2 regions of the Claveliimonas bilis genome follow, and region 1 is predicted to be linked to the other one. Evidence: a T-box and tRNA genes for the amino acid it is inferred to sense, from the RefSeq annotation. Region 1 holds a T-box; the other holds one or more tRNA genes.

Region 1 (11,616 bases):
CTGTGATAATATACTGTTTTGCCGGAACTTCCCGGCAAAGGATCTCGATCATTGTCCCGTATTCTTTATCTGCCACAGCAGAAAACAAAATAACTGCTTCCGTTTCCTCCAAAGCTTGCAGCGTATCTGCAAAGACACGGATCGCCCCGGGATTATGGGCTCCGTCCAGAAAAATTCCCGGAAGGATTTCTTCCATTCTCCCTTCCCATGTAACAGACGCCACCGCTTTCTGCCACATTTCGTAATCCTTTTCCCTGTCATCCAGGACACATTCCATTGCCTCCAATGCAAGGGATACATTCATAGGCTGGTAAATTCCGCATCCGTTTATACTCCAAAGGACATCTTTATCATACGCACTGCTTCTTGAAAAAGCAATATGTTTCTTAGTGATTTCCCGGATTTCGTACGCATTTTTCGTAAGTTTTCTACACCTGGCATGAGCCTCAAGCGCACGCTTTATGATTACTTCTGACGCTTCCTCATCTGTGCCGTCGAAAATGATCGGAACTCCTTCTTTTATAATTCCCGCCTTCTCTTTTGCAATTTCCCTGACTGTATTTCCCAGATACTGGGTGTGATCCAGACTGATAGATGTAATGATGGTAAGAATCGGATGCTCCACTGCGTTGGTAGCATCCAGCCGTCCTCCAAGGCCGGTCTCCAGAATAATGTATTCCACATCAGCCTCTTCAAAAGCCAGCATCGCCATTCCAAAAAGAAATTCAAAATAGGAAGGATGGGCAATGCCATCTGCTGCCATCCCATCCACTGTCTTTTTCACCTTCTGAAATATCTCCAGAAATTTTTCGTTTCCTATCTGAATATTATTGATCCGGATCCTCTCATTTATCACGATCAAATGAGGAGAAGTAAAAAAGCCGGTCCTTTTTTTCATTGCGAGAAGAATCGCCTGCATATATGCGCATACGGACCCTTTTCCGTTTGTGCCGGCCACATGAATGACCTTCCGGTCTATACCGGGATTTCCCAGTCTTCTCAAAAATTCTCTTGTATGGGCAAGCTCATGCTTTTCCGTAAATTTAGGAATTTCCGCTATATATGCAGCTGCTTCTTCATATGTCATTTTCCTGTTCCCCTTCCTCCGGTCGCTTCTATCCATGAAACGCCTTTATCTGCACTTCCGGTGCCCGGTCTTTCGATCAGTTTGCCATCCTGGTATTCATATTCACAGGATGTGCGGAAAACAGTATTGCTGGATCCCACCTGGCTGACAGTAATGATATCTCCGTTTTCCAGCGTTGTCTCTGAAAGCTCTATTCTCGTGTTATTTAAAAATTTGCTCTGCTGCCGTTCCCCATTGACATATACTCTGCTGTTCTTTGTAAAATTCTGTCCGTACAGACTGTACCCTTCATCCAGCTTCGGTACAAGATCGGTAAGTTCCACATCTTTAACGCCCATCTGCATATGTCCTTCCGTGATAGGCGGATTGCCGTTATAGACATATTGCTCTCCGTACATAATATCATACTGAAGCAGCTCCAGGTCAGCGAGGTAATTTTTTGTCTGGCGGCGTTCCTGATGATAATTAAAAACTGTTCCTGAATGGATATCCAGTCTTTCCAGAACATCCGCTACGATCTGATAGGAAGGAATATTACGGTCTTCTTTTTCCAGACCGATATTATCCCAGATCACATAATTTGTATTGTACAGGTATCGACTCTTCAGATCCTCTGCCTCCAGCCCCATAGTCGGAAGATGGTCACCATAAAAGACAACAACTGTCGGCTCCCCTCTCTCCTCAATTTTCTGAACCAGTTTGCCGGCAAAGGCATCCATCTCATATACCTGATTTACATAGTATTCCCATTTATTTTTTGTCGCCTCATCCTCGATCCCTTCTACTTTGATCTTCGGATTTTCAATTATTTGCTCTTCCGGATAATCTCCATGGCCCTGAACACTGACACCAAAAACAAAATCCTGCTGCTCTGTCGTGTCCATTGCTTCCAGAATATGATCGATCAGCACATCGTCTTTCGCCCAGCCGTTTTCTGTTGTCTGAAGGATATTCATAAACTCCTTGCTGGTGAAGGAATCGAATCCCATCTGATTATATACCTCTGCACGGCTGTAAAAATTACCTCCGTTATTGTGAAGTGCATGTGTGCCGTAGCCAAGGGCAGAAAGGGCAGACGCCGCACTCTCTGTCGGCTGATATTTTACAATCGTCTTATAAGGATATTCTCCAGGTCCGAAATAACGCATATTCATTCCTGTCAGCACCTCAAATTCCGTGTTGGCTGTCCCTGCTCCCACGGATGGCACCTTGAAATATCCAGACGAATATTCTTTAAACATGGCGTGAAGATTCGGAGAGGCATCCTCAGATGTAGTGAAAAATTCCGCCTCATCTACATCAAAATAAGATTCCAGCTGGATAAAAATGATATTGGGAAGCTCTTCATCCGAGCGGCCTGTCTCACTTTTTGTAAGTTCTCCGTTATTGCTGATTTCCGCAATTGTCTCTTCACTGTATCCGTTAGGTTCGTCAATTCCGGTATTAAACAGACTCGCCATAAAACAGTAGGGAAGACCATAATCTTCATAGGCAAAAGCAATATTTCCAAAATAGTTGGATACAACCCGTTTATCAAGCGCCGCCTGCGAAACAAAAGTATAAAGTCCGAAACAAGCTGCAATACCTATAAGAGCTGCAATACGATGCATTTTGCCTTCATATTGTCCGCCCCGGCGCCACATGGAAACAACCCAGAGAACAACCGCCACAATACCTATGACAAGCACGATCAGCTCGATGGGGTCAAAATAATTATTGATAAGAGACACTGCATCTCCTGCTACTTTCAGATCCTGGGCGTTAAAGGGCGTTACCCTCTTGATCAGCATATAGCCGTTGGCGACTCCCAGCACAAGCCAGAGTACGCTGATGATGATTCTGGCAAAGACCCTTCTTCGCACCAGATAGACCACAGTGAAGGTCATAAAGATCATAAAGGCATTGTAAAGAAATACCAGCGGCGATCCCACCATATAATCCCAGGCCTCAAAGACAGAATGCCTTGAAATGGCCTCTATGATGAAATTGATCACACACGCCCAAAAGGCATGAAGCAACAATGAAATTCTGTTCATAAAAGCATAGATTGGCTGCATCTTCCGGGCAAAAGGGCCGTTCCGCCGCTCTTCCAGTATCCGCTCCCGGCGTTCTTTCTTCTTCCGGTGCCATTCCTTTATATCTTCCTTTTTTAAATGTCTCAATTTCGAAAAAGTGCCTTTGATATCCGGCTTTTTCAAATGAATTTTTTTCATTGTCATCCCTTGCCTTTTTTATAATATATCTGGTCCTTTTGTAAAACTGTTAGGACATTTTAGCCTTTAAACCTGTAAGTCTTTCCTGCACCTGCGCCATCATCTGCTCATATTTCTCCAGTTTGTCCCGCTCTTCCTGCACCTTTGCCTCCGGCGCTTTGCTGACAAATTTTTCATTATTCAGCATACCGTTGGAACGGGCAATCTCCTTTTTAAGGCGCTCTTCTTCTTTTGTAAGACGCTCCAGCTCCTGTTCAAAATCAATCATATCTTCAAGAGGAAGGTATGCTGTTGCATCCGGAATCACTACAGACATAGCGTCCTCTGCAATTCCGTCTTTGTCCTTCTGTACAATAAATTCACTTGCATTTGCCAGACGAAGCACTGCATCTTTTAAAAGTTCAAAGCCTTCCCGCAGCTTCTGATCTTCACTGACAACATAGATCTTGATCTTCCTTCCGGCCGGCACATTCATTTCCGCACGAACGTTACGCACACCGGTTGCCAGTCTCTTGAGATGTTCCACAATATTTTCTGCCTGCGGGAAATCCCAGTCTTCTCTGTATTCCGGCCATTTGGACATCATAAGAGATTCTTCTTCCGGAATCAGTTTGCTGTAAATTTCTTCTGTCACAAAAGGCATGAACGGATGCAGAAGCTTCAACGCATTTTTCAGCACCTCGCGAAGCACCCAGAGAGCAGCCCCTGCAGACTTCGGATTCTCCTTGGCATCGTACATTCTCTGTTTTACAAATTCAATGTACCAGTCGCAAAATTCATCCCAGATAAAATCATAGACTTTCTGAAGTGCGATCCCAAGCTCGAATTTGTCCATATTCTCTGTCACATCATGGATCAGCTTGTTGCATTTTGACATGATCCAGCAATCGGCCGGCATCAGACTTTCCTGATCTGGCTTTTGAATCTCTTTCCCTTCCATATTCATAAGAATGAATCTGGATGCATTCCATACTTTATTGGCAAAATTACGGCTTGCCTCTACTCTCTCATTGTAAAAACGCATGTCGTTTCCAGGCGCGTTTCCTGTTACCAGAGTCATACGGAGAGCATCAGCTCCATACTGATCGATAATTTCCAGCGGATCGATACCGTTTCCTAAAGATTTACTCATCTTACGTCCCTGGGAATCCCGTACCAAGCCATGAATAAATACAGTATGGAACGGAGATTTTCCGGTATGGGCATATCCGGAAAATACCATGCGGATCACCCAGAAGAAAATGATATCATATCCCGTTACCAGCACATCTGTAGGATAGAAATAATCAAGATCCTCGTTCTTTTCGGGCCACCCCAGTGTAGAGAAGGGCCACAGCGCAGAGCTGAACCAGGTATCCAGTGTATCCTCATCCTGAGTAAAGTGAGTGCATCCGCACTTCGGACATTTATCCGGCATTCCTCTTGATACGACTACTTCGCCGCACTCGTCGCAGTAGTACGCCGGAATCCTGTGTCCCCACCAGATCTGCCGGGAAATACACCAGTCGCGGATATTCTCCAGCCAGTGAAGATAAATCTTGTCAAACCGCTCCGGCACAAATTTCAGATCTCCGTTTTTTACTGCCTCGATGGCCGGTTTTGCAAGTTCATCCATCTTAACAAACCACTGCTGCTTGATAAGCGGCTCTACCGTTGTATGACAGCGGTCATGAGTTCCGACATTGTGAGAATGAGGCTCTACTTTTACAAGATATCCCTGCTCCTCCAGGTCTTTCACCATAGCCTTTCTTGCTTCATACCGATCCATTCCGGCATATTTTCCGCCGTACTGCTCATTGATGGTGGCGTCATCATTCATAATGTTGATCTCCGGCAGATTATGGCGCTTTCCAACTTCAAAGTCGTTAGGGTCATGGGCCGGCGTGATCTTCACTGCACCTGTACCGAACTCCCGGTCTACATAGGAATCCGCAACAATCGGGATTTCCCGGTCTGTCAGCGGCAGGAGACATTTCTTTCCTACAATATCTTTGTAACGGTCGTCATCCGGATGTACAGCGATAGCAGTATCTCCCAGCATTGTCTCCGGACGTGTGGTTGCAATTTCCAGATAATCATCTGTGCCGATGATCGGATATTTGATATGCCAGAAATGTCCGTCCTGTTCCTCATGCTCTACTTCCGCATCAGAAAGAGAAGTTTTACATACCGGACACCAGTTAATGATCCTGGATCCTTTATAGATATAGCCTTTCTCATACAGGCTGATAAATACTTCCTCTACTGCTTTGGAACATCCTTCATCCATGGTAAAACGCTCTCTGTCCCAGTCGCAGGATACGCCCAGTTTCTTCAACTGCCCTTCGATCGTTCCTGCATATTCTTCTTTCCACTGCCAGGTTCTCTCCAGGAATTTTTCTCTTCCCAGCTCTTTTTTGTCAATTCCCTCTTCCTTCAGCTGATTCGTAACCTTCACCTCGGTAGAAATTGCTGCATGGTCCGTTCCCGGGATCCAGAGGGTATTATATCCCTGCATTCTCTTATAGCGGATCAGGATATCCTGCAGTGTATTGTCCAGCGCGTGCCCCATATGAAGCTTTCCGGTTATATTCGGAGGGGGCATTACGGTTGTAAACGGTTTTCTGCTTCTGTCTACTTCTGCATGAAAATATTTGTTCTCACACCATTTGTCATAAAGTTTTGGTTCAATCTCTTTTGGATTGTAGGTTTTTTCCAGATTCTGGCTCATGTGTTTCCTCCTCATAATGTGGTCTGTGCAAATTTCAGATACTACAGACTGTCTGTTTCAGTTCCATGAGAGGCCGGCTTACTTAGCCTGTGTCTTACAATCAGAGTTTCCTATTGAATAAAAAATCACCCCTCACTTACAGCAAAGGGCGAATCATTCTCCGCGGTACCACCTTCATTTATTATACAGAAAACTTTATGCTTCTGCATTTCTCATCATGTTCTTTAACGGGAACGACTTCGTGACAGCTTACTTCTCTCATATAATCTGATCTCCTATCGGTTCAGCTGTCCGGCTCCAAAGCTACCTTCCACAGTTCCTCTTCCAAACTGTCTTTCAGCCTGAGGACAGTTCTCTCTTTTCGGACGGCTTCTCCTGTGTACTCCTCTTCTTCACAGCCTTTCTCTTCATAAGCTATTGATAATCATAGCCAGCCAGGCCTTTTTTGTCAAGATATTCACCGAATTTTCACAAACTCTTAAGAACTTCAGAAAGAAGCAGTTCTCTTTATCCGTTTTTATCGAAATAATTTCTGATAAATATGCAAATCCTCATCTTTAAACACGTTAAATATTACTCTTTTCATACCAGAGCCGGATAAATATTTATCAACTGTCTCTACTGCGATCTGCGCCGCCAATTTATTTGGAAAATGGAACTCTCCGGTAGAAATACAGCAAAACGCGATCGAATCAAGATGATTTTTTTCGGCAGTCCGAAGGCAGCTAAGATAGCAGGATTTCAGCTCTTCTTCCTGCTGTTTTGTCACTTTCACCCCAACGATCGGTCCTACCGTATGGATCACATGCTTTGCCGGAAGATTGTATCCCAAAGTGATCTTCGCTTTTCCGGTGGGCTCATCGTGTCCCTGCTCTTCCATCAGCCTGGCGCATTCATTTCTAAGCTGAATACCTGCTGCCGAGTGAATAGCATTGTCAATACAGCCATGGCAGGGCACAAAACATCCCAGCAGCTGTGAATTTGCCGCATTGACTATGGCGTCCGCCGCAAGCCTTGTAATATCTCCCTGCCAAAGGGAAATACGGTCCCCGTTTTTTACGCTGCTGCAGGGGTATAGCTTTGCAATAACAGGAATCTCTTCTATATAAATAATACCCTTTTCCTGAAGCTCCTCCTGAAGCAGTTCATCCTGGATCTTCAGAACTTCTTCATCCGCTTCCTTCGGCCACCGGACATTCATCAGACTTCTTAGCAGCCTTCGTTTTCCCCTCTCATCTACGGGTTCACCGACTGCATGATATCCTGGATTTTCTTTGATGAGCTGTTGGATGAGCCATGATACTTTTTCTGAATGTGTCATTCTTCTTCCTGTCCTTTCTTTTCCTACTACATAAAATCAAACAATGACAGCTGATTGTCGCGGCTGGATCTCATTTCCCGGTCTGTGATCGTTTCATCTCCCCGGAGATTCCCTATTAAAATGGGAGATTCCGGATCATGTTCCTTCTTTTTATTTTTCGCACTGAAAAGACTGGCCGTCGCATAACAGTATCTGCATCCATGGACGCAGGTATCATACATGCCTATATCAATACTTTCACAACATCCGCACTCCGGCCGCTGACCCTTGTCCTTCTTTAAGTCCAGCTTATATCCTGCAACTTCCTCCGCTTTCTTCCGGTCAATGCAGGCGGCATGCCTGATTCCTAATGATTCCAGATTCATCTTTTCAGCACAGGTATATAATGGCAGATTGTATTTCGCCGCTATTTTTGCAAGTCCCTGCGCCACTTCTATTTTCTCTTCCTCCTCCATTTCCTGAAAAGGACATCCCTTATATGAATCCACAAAACTGAAAATACAGCGCGTAGTATATTTGTGAAGCCATTCACAGAGCATATCAAACTTTTCAATATGATAGGATAGCGAATATTTCTCTGTCAGGAGAATAGGATCAAAGCGGAAATCCACGCGCTTTTTCCCCAGCCTTTCACTTAACAGAATAAAGGTGGCAATGGAGTCCTCTGTCGTCGGCAGTCCCGGTTCAATCTCCTTTTCATAATCCGTCACTGTCATTTCAAAGTAATAGGAATATCCCAGCTGATCGATCATCCGCAGATACGGCAGCATAGGTTCCGGATTTTTGGTCCAGAACACAAAGCAGTCCACTGTCTGCGGAGACAGACGAATACGGCTTACTTTTTTTCTGTTATAAGGACTTGGCACCAGAATTTCTTCCGCCAGCAAACGGTTCATAAACCACTGCGGATACAGCGCCGGAATATCTGTCCTTCTGCTTGCACTGATAATCATATGTCCTCTCACTTTCTGCCGATAAAAGTAAACAAACCACTAAAAAGTACATAATTTATATAAATTATATCACATCCCTTTTCCCCCGACCAACAAAAGTTTGCATATCCTTTTTTCCTGCGCTATGATAGGTTTAGTAAAGAAAGAGAGGAGACTGTATGAAAAAATTACTTCTTGTATCCCTGTTTCAAAACGTCACTCATATTCTAAAAAAGGCAGAGCCAAAGCTAAAGGGAAAGACCATTGCCTATATCCCCACCGCCGCTCTTGTCGAAAACAGCGGCGATATGATCCAGGCTGAAATGCTTACTTTGTCCAATATGGGGCTGATCCCTGTCAAGCTGGAAATTTCTTCTGCTCCCTATGAAGTGATCGACCGCACTCTGTCTGAAAGTGACTTTCTGTTTGTCTCCGGCGGAAATACCTTCTTCCTTTTGCAGGAAATGAAAAGGACCGGAACAGACAAACTCCTGATCCGTGAAGTGGAAAAGGGAAAGCTGTATATCGGAGAGTCCGCCGGCGCTATTATCACCTCGCCGGATATCGGCTATTCCGCCGCCATGGATGCACCTGAAGCAGCTCCCCGGTTAACGGATCATTCCGGCCTTGGCCTTGTTCCTTTCTATGTGGTTCCCCACTACAAAGGTTCCTTTCTTGGAAAGGAAGCACAGAACATCGAAGAAGAGTTCTCTCACTCTTTAAACTTAAAACTTCTCACTGACCATCAGGCTTTGCTGATAGAAGGTGAGCGTGAAACACTCTTCTGATTTCTGCCTGGTATTCTTAATGAACTTAACTGATCTGCTGCGGAAGCTTTGCCTGCATTTCTTCTCCCGGGCGAAGCTCTCCGCCTTTTATCACTTCTGCAAACACTCCCTGGGTAGGCATGATACATTCACCCATTCTCTGATAAATAGCGCAATGGGAATGGCATTCCTTTCCAATCTGAGTGATCTTCAATTCCACCGGGCCACAGTAGAGCATAGTTCCTACCGGAAGCGCCGCAAAATCCAGCCCTTCTACTACAAGATTTTCTCCAAAAGCTCCGTCCTCTACTCCCGCTCCTCTTTGATTAAACTCTTTTACCCGGTCATAGGACAAAAGGCTCACCTGGCGGTGCCACTTTCCTGCATGGGCATCCCCTTCTATTCCAAAATCTTTTATAAAGCGGGCAGATGAGACTGCCTTTTTTTCCACGCCGCGTACCGTACTGATACAGATTGCCTTTACTGTTCCCTTCAATTGTTCCATTGTCTGTTATCCTCCTATTGATGACATGGGATTTTCTTCTGTCATATCTGACGGTTTCTCAAAGCAATGAGCACACGCCTTTTCCCACACCGCATTTCTGATTGCTTCTTCTATGTTTTCTTCCCTGCACGCCGCCTCATCCAAAGAGCGCAGAATATGTTTCAGATCTATTCCGTCTTCATAGCAAAGACAGGTTTTCAAATATCCCTGTGCCGTCAGCCTCACCCTGTTGCAATCCTGGCAAAACTTCCCGTGAATGGCACTGATAAATCCGATATCTCCAAGAAATCCGGGAATATGATAATATCTGGCCGGGCCGCATCCGTGAACCCCGGGGCTTTCCTCCATATCGGGATACCGTTTCTTCATCTGCTCCAGCAGCTCCTTATGACTCATGGACTGGATACTCTTTCCAAGGCCGATGGGCATCATTTCTATGAAACGTACATCCACCGGCATCTCTTTTGCAAGCTTTGTCATCCCGATCCATCCGGCGCTCTGATCCGGTTTTGGAAATCCGCCTTCTTCCGCCATTTTCTCCCAATCCAAAGAAACTGCATTTATCTTAACTTTCACCCCGATATGCAGCGCTTTCTCCACCGCCTGAAGCACCGTTTTTATCTCTCCGCCGCCGGTGATCATGCGAAAAAGCTCTCTGTCCCTTGTGTCCATGCTGATATTGATTCCGTCCACTCCGGCTTCTTTCAAAGCCTCCAGATGTTCGGCAAGAAGGATCCCGTTTGTTGTCAGCGTCACAGTCTCAATACCGGGAACTTCCTTAAGACGTCTGATAAGTCCGGCACAGCCTTTTCTTACGAGGGGTTCGCCGCCTGTCACTTTAATGTGCCGGATTCCCAGCCTGGCCGCACACTGAACAACCATTATAATTTCTTCATAAGTGAGGATTTCAGCCATGGAAACCGTCTTAATTCCTTCCGGCATACAGTACCGGCAGCGCAGATTGCATCTGTCCGTAATAGATATCCTCAAATAATTGATCTCTCTGCCATATTGATCCTGCATATTTCATCCTCCCTTCCTCTGAAAATTTGCCATCCTGCCTAACGACATTCTATCACATAATTTTCATTTTTCCAGAATCCCGGCACATTTTTCTTTCCTCCCTTGCAGAAAGAAAACAAAGCCTATATAATAGCAGCGTCAGTGTACACCGGTACCGTTTTTATTGATAAGGAGATTTGATCCATGATTTTAAGAGAATATCAGCCTTCTGATTTAAAAGAAATTTTAGAATTGTTTTATCATACCGTTCACTCTGTAAATGCCAAAGACTATACTCCGCAGCAGCTGGATGCCTGGACAGGCGGCACTGCTTCTTTCGAAGCCTGGAATACTTCTCTTTTGGAGCATAAAACATTTGTGGCTGCTGAAGGCGGTACCATTATCGGATTCGGAGACATAGATAAAAAGGGGTACCTGGACAGACTGTATATCCACAAAGATTTCCAGCGCCGTGGCATTGCCTCCACTATCTGTGATGCTCTGGAATCTGCCGTCCAGGTACCCCTTATTACGACCCACGCTTCCATCACCGCCCGTCCTTTTTTTGAAAAACGTGGTTACCGCGTGGTAAAGGAGCAGACGGTGATGCGCATGGGTGTTTCACTTACAAATTATCTTATGGAGAAAGACTTCGGCGATTGATCCGGTAAACAGCAAGTCCCAGAGGTACCGTCAGGGCAAGCACCGGATAAAACATCTGAATGCTCACTTTTCCATACAGCACTCCTCCAAGCATAGGCCCAAGAGACATTCCCAGATCCAGTCCAATATAATACGTACTGTTTGCCAGCCCTCTTTTTCCTTCTCCGGCAAGAAGAATGGCCTTTGACTGACAGGCTGAACACATCATCCCATAACCGCCCGCCATAAAAGCCGCCGCCATCGCCAGTGCGTTCATAGCGCCGTAAATTCCCATTCCGGAACCAATCTTTTCTTTCGGGAGCAGCGTGTACATCCAGGTGGAAATACAGACAGAGCAAAGGGAAAAACCTATTCCATTTACAATTCTGGCTGCCACAATAAAAAGAGGCGACTGTGCGGCTGCGTATCCCACACTG
Region 2 (11,616 bases), 850 kb from region 1:
ATGTCTGGTGAAATAGAGGATTCCCGGCGTATTACAGAAGGGGTGATCTGGAAACAGCTTTTGTTTTTCTTTTTTCCGATCATGCTGGGGAGTTTTTTTCAGCAGCTCTATAATACAGTAGATACAGTGATCGTGGGACAGTTTGTAGGGAAAACTGCTCTGGCGGCAGTTGGAGGATCTGCAGCACAGATCGTCAGCCTGATTGTAGGATTCTTTACAGGTCTCTGTTCGGGCGCGTCAGTAATTATAGCCCATTTCTTCGGAGCCAGAGACCAGGTAAGAATCGGAAAAGGCCTACATAATGCTTTCGTGCTTGCTCTGGCAGGAGGGATTTTCTTTACGATTGTAGGGATAATTTTTGCTCCGCAGATGCTGGCTGGAATGAATACGCCTTCTGAAACAATCCCGGAGGCTACTGTATATCTGAGAATCTATTTTGCAGGACTTACTTTTGCTTTCATTTATAATATGGGATCCAGTATTTTGAGGGCGGCGGGAGATTCGAAGACACCTCTTTACTATCTGATTGCCTGCTGTTTTTTAAATATTATTCTGGATATTTTATTTGTTGTCGGGTTGAAAATGGGGGTGGCCGGAGCGGCATTAGCGACCTTTCTGTCTCAAGTATTCAGTGCTGTCCTGGTATTAGCGAATATGATCCGGGAAAAGGGATCTCTTCATTTATCTATAAGAAAACTTAAAGTTTCAAAAGATATTATGAAATCCCAACTGTGGCTGGGGTTGCCGACAGCATTTGAATCAACTTTGTTTGCCATTACAAATATTGCAATTCTATCCGCACTGAATACATTTGGAACAGATACAGTGGCGGCATGGTCAGCTCTTGGTAAAATGGATATGATTTTCTGGATTGTCAGCACTTCTTTCGGTATTGCTATTACATCATTTGTCGGACAAAATTACGGCGCAGGCCGCATGGATCGTGTGAAAAAAAGTACGAAGATCTGTATTGGAATGTATACCTTGTGCGCTATAGTGATAAGTTTGTTCCTTGTTATAGGAAAAAGTGCTCTGTTTCGTTTATTCACATCGGACGAAAGAGTGATAGAAATAGGATGCGATATGCTGATGAGGATTGTTCCGTGGTATACTCTTTATGTATTTATTGAGGTACTGCCTGAGGCCCTGCGGGGAGTGGGGGATGTTATAGGTCCTGCAATTATTACATTGGTGGGAATCTGTGCAATGAGGATCATATGGCTTGTGGGAGCGTTGGAACTGTCTCCGACAATAGGAAGCATTTTGTTCAGTTATCCTGTAACGTGGATATTGACATCGTTGGCATTTATCTTTTATTACTGGAGAAAAAGTTCTTTTGAAAATAAAAAAATACATTGACATTTAAGAGGAGGTCTAGTATAATAACCTCTGCTGGAGAAATACTCAAGAGGCTGAAGAGGCGCCCCTGCTAAGGGTGTAGGTCGGGCAACCGGCGCGAGGGTTCAAATCCCTCTTTCTCCGTTGGCAAAACTACTGATAAAAGATCAGTGGTTTTTTGTTTGCCAAATTGCATAATAGCAATAGTATAATATATAGTGTTTCTTCTATTATAAATATACTAATTGTTGGGTGTCGAAAAAACTTGAAAAAAAGTTAAAAAAAGCTATTGACACTACAAAGTAAAAATGCTATTATATTTGAGCTGACTCGTTGAGGCAGCAAACAGCAGAAAGCACCTTGATAACTGAACAATAGACAACGACCCTGAAAATTTCTAAGAGAAATATTCAGAACGGAAATCAGGCAGAAATCGAGAGATAGAAGCCTGGTGCCAACAGTAAATAACGGGATAGGAAAGCTAGTAGTTTTCCTGACCGAGAGAGAACTTTTTAACGAGAGTTTGATCCTGGCTCAGGATGAACGCTGGCGGCGTGCTTAACACATGCAAGTCGAGCGAAGCACCTACTTTGGATTTCTTCGGAATGACGAGGTTTGTGACTGAGCGGCGGACGGGTGAGTAACGCGTGGGCAACCTGCCTCACACAGGGGGATAACAGTTAGAAATGACTGCTAATACCGCATAAGACCACGAAACCGCATGGTTTTGAGGTAAAAACTCCGGTGGTGTGAGATGGGCCCGCGTCTGATTAGGTAGTTGGTGCGGTAACGGCGCACCAAGCCGACGATCAGTAGCCGACCTGAGAGGGTGACCGGCCACATTGGGACTGAGACACGGCCCAAACTCCTACGGGAGGCAGCAGTGGGGAATATTGCACAATGGGGGAAACCCTGATGCAGCGACGCCGCGTGAAGGATGAAGTATTTCGGTATGTAAACTTCTATCAGCAGGGAAGAAAATGACGGTACCTGACTAAGAAGCCCCGGCTAACTACGTGCCAGCAGCCGCGGTAATACGTAGGGGGCAAGCGTTATCCGGATTTACTGGGTGTAAAGGGAGCGTAGACGGCATTGCAAGTCTGGAGTGAAAACCCGGGGCTCAACCCCGGGATTGCTTTGGAAACTGTGGAGCTGGAGTACCGGAGAGGCAAGTGGAATTCCTAGTGTAGCGGTGAAATGCGTAGATATTAGGAGGAACACCAGTGGCGAAGGCGGCTTGCTGGACGGTAACTGACGTTGAGGCTCGAAAGCGTGGGGAGCAAACAGGATTAGATACCCTGGTAGTCCACGCCGTAAACGATGACTACTAGGTGTCGGTAAGCAAAGCTTATCGGTGCCGCAGCTAACGCAATAAGTAGTCCACCTGGGGAGTACGTTCGCAAGAATGAAACTCAAAGGAATTGACGGGGACCCGCACAAGCGGTGGAGCATGTGGTTTAATTCGAAGCAACGCGAAGAACCTTACCTGGCCTTGACATCCGAGTGACCGGTGAGTAATGTCACCTTCCCTTCGGGGCAATCGAGACAGGTGGTGCATGGTTGTCGTCAGCTCGTGTCGTGAGATGTTGGGTTAAGTCCCGCAACGAGCGCAACCCTTACCTTCAGTAGCCAGCAAGTAAAGTTGGGGACTCTGGAGGGACTGCCAGGGACAACCTGGAGGAAGGTGGGGATGACGTCAAATCATCATGCCCCTTATGGCCAGGGCTACACACGTGCTACAATGGCGTAAACAAAGAGAGGCGAGGCTGTGAAGCGGAGCAAATCTCAAAAATAACGTCTCAGTTCGGATTGTAGTCTGCAACTCGACTACATGAAGCTGGAATCGCTAGTAATCGCGAATCAGAATGTCGCGGTGAATACGTTCCCGGGTCTTGTACACACCGCCCGTCACACCATGGGAGTTGGTAACGCCCGAAGTCAGTGACCCAACCTTTTAGGAGGGAGCTGCCGAAGGCGGGACCAGTAACTGGGGTGAAGTCGTAACAAGGTAGCCGTATCGGAAGGTGCGGCTGGATCACCTCCTTTCTAGGGAAAAGAAGTAGGGAGTTGTTGTCTATTGTTGAGTGATCAAGCTGTCAAAAGCTGATGACTTGATTCTGGTGGCGATGCGCCTGGGGGAAACACCCGTACCCATCCCGAACACGATGGTTAAGACCCGGGCGGCCGATGGTACTGCACTGGAGACGGTGTGGGAGAGTAGGTGGCCGCCAGATTAAAAAAGAAAAGAAGTGGCGGAAGCCCTTTGGAAAAGATGGGCTTATAGCTCAGCCGGTTAGAGCGCACGCCTGATAAGCGTGAGGTCGGTGGTTCGAGTCCACTTAAGCCCATTGGCGAAAGCCTTCAGATAAAAGAGGTAAAACCCACTTAAGCCCATACGGGGGATTAGCTCAGTTGGGAGAGCGCCTGCCTTGCAAGCAGGAGGTCACGAGTTCGAATCTCGTATTCTCCACTGTGCTTCAGGAATGAGGCACGATATGTACCTTGAAAACCGCATATAAGAAATAGATAAGATGAAATATCTTAACAAGACATCCGAGGTAATTGTTATGAACAGGAAACTGTTGTGATGATTACAACACTTTGAAGAAAACAAAGTAAAAAAATTGGCCGAAAGAACCAACACATGTAACGCTATACATGTGAGGAGGGAAGGGAACCCGTCCCTTTCATCCACGTTGGTTATGCAGAAAAGAGCACAGGGTGGATGCCTTGGCACTAAGAGCCGATGAAAGACGTGATAAGCTGCGAAAAGCTTCGGGGAGGAGCAAATATCCAATGATCCGGAGATATCTGAATGGGGAAACCCGGCGGAGAAAAGCTCCGTCAGCGTATGGTGAATCCATAGCCATGCGTGGGGAACCCGGTGAACTGAAACATCTAAGTAGCCGGAGGAAGAGAAAGAAACATCGATTTCCAAAGTAGCGGCGAGCGAAATGGAAAGAGCCCAAACCAGCGTGCGTGCATGCTGGGGTTCGGACCGCACAATTGATTCAACAAGTCTAGCAGAATGGTTTTGGGAAAGCCAGCCAGAGAGGGTGAAAGCCCCGTAAGCGAAAGATAAGTTGACAAGGCGGGATCCAGAGTACTACGAGACACGTGGAACCTTGTAGGAAGGAGCGGGGACCACCCCGTAAGGCTAAATACTCCTTAGTGACCGATAGCGCATAGTACTGTGAAGGAAAGGTGAAAAGGACCCCGGGAGGGGAGTGAAAGAGAACCTGAAACCCTGTGTTTACAAGCTGTGGAAGGACTATATAGGTCCGACCGCGTACTTTTTGTAGAACGGTCCGGCGAGTTACGCTGGCTGGCGAGGTTAAGTCCTTAAGGGATGGAGCCGAAGGGAAACCAAGTCTTAATAGGGCGATGAGTCAGTCGGAGTAGACCCGAAACCGGGTGATCTATCCATGTCCAGGTTGAAGTTGCCGTAAAAGGCAATGGAGGACCGAACCCACATCCGTTGAAAAGGGTGGGGATGAGGTGTGGATAGGGGAGAAATTCCAATCGAACCCGGAGATAGCTGGTTCTCCTCGAAATAGCTTTAGGGCTAGCCTCACACAAGTCTTACGGAGGTAGAGCACTGAATTTCCTAGGGGGCGTCAAAGCTTACCGAAGAATATCAAACTCCGAATGCCGTGTAGATGGTGTGTGGGAGTCAGACTGTACGAGATAAGTTGGACAGTCGAAAGGGAAAGAGCCCAGACCTGCAGCTAAGGTCCCAAAGTGTGTGTTAAGTGGAAAAGGATGTGGGATTTCAAAGACAACCAGGATGTTGGCTTAGAAGCAGCCATACATTAAAAGAGTGCGTAATAGCTCACTGGTCGAGAGGTCCTGCGCCGAAAATGTCCGGGGCTGAAACACACCACCGAAGCTCGGGAATTGATCTGATCAATTGGTAGAGGAGCATTGCATACGGGAAGAAGCAGTACCGGAAGGAGCTGTGGACTGTATGGAAGAGAGAATGCCGGAATGAGTAGCGAGAGGAAGGTGAGAATCCTTCCGGCCGAATATCCAAGGTTTCCAGAGTAAAGCTGATCTGCTCTGGGTAAGTCGGGACCTAAGGCGAGGCCGAGAGGCGTAGCCGATGGACAACAGGTTGAGATTCCTGTACTACGATATGACAGAACTGTGGGGACGCAGAAAGAGAGCACTACCGGGAATGGAGAGACCGGGGCAAGCGAGGTAGGAGGCAGGTAGGCAAATCCGCCTGCCAATCTGAAGACGTGATGCATACCGAACTAAGAGTAGGGAAATGTGTGAGCTGGCTGCCAAGAAAAGCCGCTATTGTTCATATCGTACCCGTACCGTAAACCGACACAGGTAGATGAGGAGAGAATCCTAAGGCCGACGGGAGAAGCATTGTTAAGGAACTCGGCAAAATGACTCCGTAACTTCGGGAGAAGGAGTGCCTGGGAGACCAGGCCGCAGAGAATTGGCCCAAGCAACTGTTTAGCAAAAACACAGGTCTATGCGAAACCGAAAGGTGAGGTATATGGGCTGACGCCTGCCCGGTGCTGGAAGGTTAAGGGGAGAGGTTAGCGCAAGCGAAGCTTTGAACTTAAGCCCCAGTAAACGGCGGCCGTAACTATAACGGTCCTAAGGTAGCGAAATTCCTTGTCGGGTAAGTTCCGACCCGCACGAAAGGCGTAATGATTTGGGCACTGTCTCGACAATGCACCCGGTGAAATTGAAATACCAGTGAAGATGCTGGTTACCTGCGCCAGGACGGAAAGACCCCATGGAGCTTTACTCCAGCTTGATACTGGGATTCGGTATTGCATGTACAGGATAGGTGGGAGGCTAGGAAGAGAAGACGCCAGTCTTTTTGGAGCCGCTGTTGGGATACCACCCTTGCAGTGCTGGGTTTCTAACCTGCAGCCGTGATCCGGCTGGGGGACAATGTCAGGTGGGGAGTTTGACTGGGGCGGTCGCCTCCGAAAGGGTATCGGAGGCGCTCAAAGGTTCCCTCAGAATGGTCGGAAACCATTCGAAGAGTGCAAAGGCAGAAGGGAGCTTGACTGCGACACCGACGGGTGGAGCAGGTACGAAAGTAGGACTTAGTGATCCGGTGGTATAAAGTGGGATTGCCATCGCTCAACGGATAAAAGCTACCCTGGGGATAACAGGCTTATCACTCCCAAGAGTTCACATCGACGGAGTGGTTTGGCACCTCGATGTCGGCTCATCGCATCCTGGGGATGAAGTAGGTCCCAAGGGTTGGGCTGTTCGCCCATTAAAGCGGTACGCGAGCTGGGTTCAGAACGTCGTGAGACAGTTCGGTCCCTATCCGGCGTGGGCGTAGGATATTTGAGAGGAGCTGTCCTTAGTACGAGAGGACCGGGATGGACTGGCCGCTGGTGTATCTGTTGGTTTACCAAGGCCATGGCAGAGTAGCCAAGCCGGGAAGGGATAAACGCTGAAGGCATCTAAGCGTGAAGCCCCCCTCAAGATGAGATATCCCTACGATAAGTAGTAAGACCCCTTGAAGACGACGAGGTAGATAGGGCAGAGGTGGAAGTGTGGTAACACATGGAGCTGACTGTTACTAATCGGTCGAGGGCATAACCAAGGAAGGTTCAAAAAGGCTGGAAGATGGATAGATTTCTTGTATGTGGTTTTGAAGGTACATAATAATCAGTTATGTATTACTTCAATATGGCCCAGTGGCTCAGTTGGTTAGAGCGCCGCCCTGTCACGGCGGAGGTCGAGAGTTCGAGTCTCTTCTGGGTCGTTTATATGGGATCTTAGCTCAGCTGGGAGAGCATCTGCCTTACAAGCAGAGGGTCATAGGTTCGAGCCCTATAGGTCCCATATTATGGATGGATTCCCGAGTGGCCAAAGGGGGCAGACTGTAAATCTGTTGGCAACGCCTTCGAAGGTTCGAATCCTTCTCCATCCATTAGCCGATTAAGTTCTTGAGAGATAAGAATCGGCGGAGAAGCAAGCAATACTTGCAATAAGCCGATGTGGCTCAATTGGCAGAGCAGCTGATTTGTAATCAGCAGGTTATCGGTTCGAGTCCGATCATCGGCTTTTCAATCCAAATATTTGTTAAATACTGACGCGGGGTGGAGCAGTCTGGAAGCTCGTCGGGCTCATAACCCGAAGGTCGTAGGTTCAAATCCTGCCCCCGCAATTTTGCCCAGATAGCTCAGTCGGTAGAGCAGAGGACTGAAAATCCTCGTGTCGCTGGTTCGATTCCGGCTCTGGGCACTTTCTTTTCTTCAAAACTTTTAGGTAAATAGGGGCGTGTAGCTCAGGTGGTAGAGCACTTGACTTTTAATCAAGTTGTCCGGGGTTCGAATCCCCGCACGCTCATTATTGAAAATAACGGAAAGCCATGTAATTGGCTCTCCGTTATTTTTTTGAGATTTTCAAAGTAAAGGATTCTTTAGAAGTAATACTTTTTAGAAATGATACTCTTTAGAAATACCCAGCTTTCTTCTAAATTCAGCAGTTGCATTTTCCAGATGAAATTCCTCAAGTGCACCCAAAGTAGAATATTATTTGAGCGATATAGGGGAGCAGTTTCTTCCTGTATTAGATACTTTAGAAGATTGGGGAAAACAATATATTCAGTATATGAATGAAACAGAAGTTTAAAGATATTTACATTTTTACCCGGGGTATTTCGCAGTTTTACCCATGGATATATGTAACTGGGGACGTAGTAAATTTTAACTTTACTACGTCCCCAGTACAATTTATCCTTTTTTCTTTACCATTCTTGCCTGTATAATCAGATACAGCGGATAGATCAGACAAAGCAGCGGAAGAAGATAATTTGCCGGAAAACCTAATTTTTCAATAAATCCTTGGATCAAAATAAAGATGATGATCAAAGGGAGAATATAGGTCAGGTAGCCTTTCGTCCATTTTGGAAGCTTCAGGCCCTTTCCGCTGTTTACTTCTGTATAGTAATTATCCCAATTCCATGCGTACCGGTTAGTACAGAATAAAAGGTATAAAAGAGATCCAAGCGGAAGAAGCGTATTGGATAAAATAAAGTCTTCCAGGTCCTGTACAGTTGTGCCGGGTCCAAAGGGCTGGAATCCGCTCCATAGATTGAATCCGAGAGCACATGGCAGGGAAAGTATAATGATTGCAATAATATTTACAATAACAGCTTTTTTACGTGTCCAGCCAAAATCAATGGCAAATGCGATAATATTCTCAAATACAGCAATGATTGTTGTAAGAGAAGCAAAAGCCAGGAATACGAAGAACAGGGAACCCCATACACGACCTCCGGCCATTTCGCTGAATGTCTGCGGCAATGTAACAAAGATCAGGCTCGGACCGCTTCCGGCATCCACATTGTAAGTGAAGCAGGCTGGGAAAATAACCAGTCCTGAGAAGAAGGCAACTGTTGTATCAAGGATTACTACATTCAGGCTTTCGGAAACGAGAGAGTGTTCTTTATCGATATAGCTTCCGAAAATTGCCAGTGCTCCGATTCCAAGACTCAAAGTAAAGAAAGACTGTCCCAATGCAGCAAATAAGATTTCTCCAAGGGAGTAATTTTCAAGAGCCGTTTTGAAATTAGGAATCAGATAGAAGGAAAGCCCTTCCTTTGCGCCTTCCAGGAAAAAACTGTGGATAACCAGTATGATCAGAATGAAGAACAGAAGTCCCATCATGTATTTCGATACTTTTTCCACACCGCCTTTCAAGCCGCGTGAACAGATTAAAAATCCTACAATTGTTACAACCAGCATCCAGCTTATCTGCTGTACGGGATCTGCAAGAAATTCACTGAAAGTAGTTTCTACTTGTGCGGTGTTTAACCCGGTCATCTGACCGGAGGCCATTTTGTAAAAATAAGCCAATGTCCAGCCGCCGACAGTTGTGTAAAACATCATAAGCATATAGTTTCCAATAAGCGGAACCAGCTTGGTAAGGTGCCATTTTGTTCCTGCAGGTTCCAGAACCTCAAAAGATTTGGCTGCAGATTTTTGTGAAGCCCGCCCGACAGAAAATTCCATTGTCATAATAGGAAGTCCCAGTATTGCCAGGAAGATCAGATAAATAATGACAAAGGCAGCTCCTCCGTACTGTCCTGTAATATAGGGGAAGCGCCATACGTTTCCAAGTCCGATGGCACATCCGGCGCTGATAAGGACAAAGCCGAGCCGGGAAGAAAACTTTTCTCTTTTCATTTTTATTTAACCTCATTTTCTACACTCTCATCCTTTCTATTCTAAGGAATAGTATATGCCTTGTCAATCAGAGAATATCTTGAGTTTCCGCAGAATTATCCCCTAAGACAAATATGCTGCGTTTTGTTATCCACAACTTTCAAAAAATGTCCAAAATATAAGGAATCCTGTTCCTTTTTGATGTAAAATTAAGCTACCAAACAAAAACTTTACTAAACAAAAAAGAAAGGGGATTCCTTATGGCTAATTCTACATCAACTACTTATCGTTTGAAAAGAAAAATTTTGACTTTTACTAATAAAATCTCCCGCAGACTTTCGAAACCAGACCGAAAGTTCACAGCAGATATGGTTTATGGCATTCTGGCATCCAGAAGCTGCCTGCTCACTGATATTTCCGACCAGCTTCATGAAACAGTACAGAAAGCCAATACTGTAAAACGGCTTTCCAATCATCTTTCAGAAGGAACGCCGGCTTCTGCGGCTGCTTCTTATCTCCATACCGTAAAGAGACGCGTTCCCTCTGAACCAGTGGTCCTCATTGATGAAAGTGATATCGTAAAACCAGATGGAAAACAGTTTGAAGCTCTTGGTATCATTCGCGATGGTTCTGAAAGCACACAGACGAAAAGTGTTTATAAAAAAGGATACCATGTAACAGAGGCCTGTGCCCTGACTGCCAGCAAGCATCCTGTCAGTGTTTTTTCCATGATCCATTCTTCTGCTGAGAAGGACTATAAATCTGTAAACACCATCACGTTTGATGCGATCAAACAGGCAGCTGCTCTTTTTGGGAAGGCCACCTTTGTTATGGACCGCGGTTATGATGACAATAAGATATTTCTCGTCCTCGACCATCTGAAGCAGAATTACGTGATCCGTCTGAAATCCAACCGGAAACTTCTTTATCACAATAAATGGACAAAGGCAACGGAACTGCGGAACCGGAGGAAAGGAAAAGTAAAAGCGGATGTTTTCTATAAAGGAAAAAGACATACCGCATATCTTTCCCACGTAAAAGTTCATATCACTGCCTCCCGGAAGGATATCTATCTGGTCCTGGTCTATGGGATCACGGAACATCCCATGATGCTGGCTACAAACAAAGAGATCCGTTCAAAGGATGATGTGATCCGCATTGCCAGAACCTACTTTTCCAGATGGCGGATCGAGGAATATTTTCGTTGTAAAAAGCAGACCTATCAGTTTGAAAACTTCCGTGTAAGGAAACTGGAAGCCATTAATGCGCTTAACTTTTATATTACTTTAGCCATGGCATTTTTAGCGCAGGAAGAATTAAGTCCTGATACAAACCCCCTGAAAGTTTCAATCATACAGGAAGCTAATCCAATCAAGGAGAAAGTCAGTTTCTGCTATTATCGGTTGGCAAAAGGCATCTTCGGCATACTGTCATATGCAAAAGAGGGCATCCGGCTCTGGTACAGGACAAAACGTCCAGTGAACCGTCAACTCTGCCTTAAGCTGACCGTTTGAATAGATAAAAGAATATATCTCCCCAAGCCCGGTTCCGACGGGGCTTATAAAAGTGCCTCTATTCTCGGTGCTGCCATTCTAAATTTCTCAAAAAACAGCAGATTGGTACTTTAGGAAGACATATCTATCTTTTTAATGCAGTTTGCGGAAACTCAAGGAGAATATGCATAAAAGGGGGAATTTCTGGAAAAAATAAGGTTGACAGTTCCGGAAATATCGTTTATATTTGTTTGTAGATAAAAGGGAGTAACTAGCATACACATTTTATAGTATGTTTGCGATAACGTCAGTACGATGAGAAATCATCCGTATCGTAATGAAATAGTGAGACTTTTATTGCATAACAAATTTTATGCAATAAAGTCTCTTTTTTTGTTCCTTTTCATCAAAGAGTTTTATTGCAAAAGAAAGTGAGGAGAAAAATATGCTGACAAGCGAACAAGCCAGACAAAACCAGGAAAAATACGGTTTTAATGAGCTGGTAGAAGGAAAGAAAAAAAGTGTCTTTCAGATTTTTCTGGAACAGTATAAGGACTTTCTCGTTATCATACTGATCATAGCGGCTATTGTATCAGGATTTCTGGGAGATGTGGAAAGTACTGTTGTTA

The links. A T-box is a leader RNA that pairs with one kind of tRNA and senses whether it is charged. The one in region 1 lies ahead of R2J37_RS04650 (valine--tRNA ligase), so its partner is inferred to be a tRNA-Val.
Region 2: it encodes a tRNA-Val, which carries the amino acid that the T-box ahead of R2J37_RS04650 (valine--tRNA ligase) is inferred to sense. The anticodon was not compared.

What each region holds. Positions count from the first base shown of each region.
Region 1 covers NZ_AP027742.1:952,244-963,859, reverse strand. Annotated here, with positions in the region: gene R2J37_RS04660 (bifunctional folylpolyglutamate synthase/dihydrofolate synthase) at 1-1,087, opposite strand, end outside; gene R2J37_RS04655 (LTA synthase family protein) at 1,084-3,300, opposite strand; gene R2J37_RS04650 (valine--tRNA ligase) at 3,350-6,010, opposite strand; T-box leader at 6,152-6,415, opposite strand; gene R2J37_RS04645 (protein-ADP-ribose hydrolase) at 6,528-7,331, opposite strand; gene R2J37_RS04640 (DUF1848 domain-containing protein) at 7,358-8,284, opposite strand; gene R2J37_RS04635 (Type 1 glutamine amidotransferase-like domain-containing protein) at 8,443-9,051, shown strand; gene R2J37_RS04630 (MOSC domain-containing protein) at 9,077-9,535, opposite strand; gene moaA (GTP 3',8-cyclase MoaA) at 9,542-10,558, opposite strand; gene R2J37_RS04620 (GNAT family N-acetyltransferase) at 10,742-11,200, shown strand; gene R2J37_RS04615 (MFS transporter) at 11,175-11,616, opposite strand, start outside.
Region 2 covers NZ_AP027742.1:100,017-111,632, reverse strand. Annotated here, with positions in the region: gene R2J37_RS00465 (MATE family efflux transporter) at 1-1,359, shown strand; tRNA gene R2J37_RS00460 (tRNA-Ser) at 1,395-1,482, shown strand; rRNA gene R2J37_RS00455 (16S ribosomal RNA) at 1,850-3,384, shown strand; rRNA gene rrf (5S ribosomal RNA) at 3,455-3,572, shown strand; tRNA gene R2J37_RS00445 (tRNA-Ile) at 3,613-3,686, shown strand; tRNA gene R2J37_RS00440 (tRNA-Ala) at 3,736-3,808, shown strand; rRNA gene R2J37_RS00435 (23S ribosomal RNA) at 4,037-6,925, shown strand; tRNA gene R2J37_RS00430 (tRNA-Asp) at 7,014-7,087, shown strand; tRNA gene R2J37_RS00425 (tRNA-Val) at 7,095-7,167, shown strand; tRNA gene R2J37_RS00420 (tRNA-Tyr) at 7,174-7,255, shown strand; tRNA gene R2J37_RS00415 (tRNA-Thr) at 7,317-7,389, shown strand; tRNA gene R2J37_RS00410 (tRNA-Met) at 7,419-7,492, shown strand; tRNA gene R2J37_RS00405 (tRNA-Phe) at 7,497-7,569, shown strand; tRNA gene R2J37_RS00400 (tRNA-Lys) at 7,602-7,674, shown strand; gene R2J37_RS15250 (hypothetical protein) at 7,864-7,959, shown strand; gene R2J37_RS00395 (sodium-dependent transporter) at 8,061-9,515, opposite strand; gene R2J37_RS00390 (transposase) at 9,755-11,008, shown strand; gene R2J37_RS00385 (cation-translocating P-type ATPase) at 11,433-11,616, shown strand, end outside.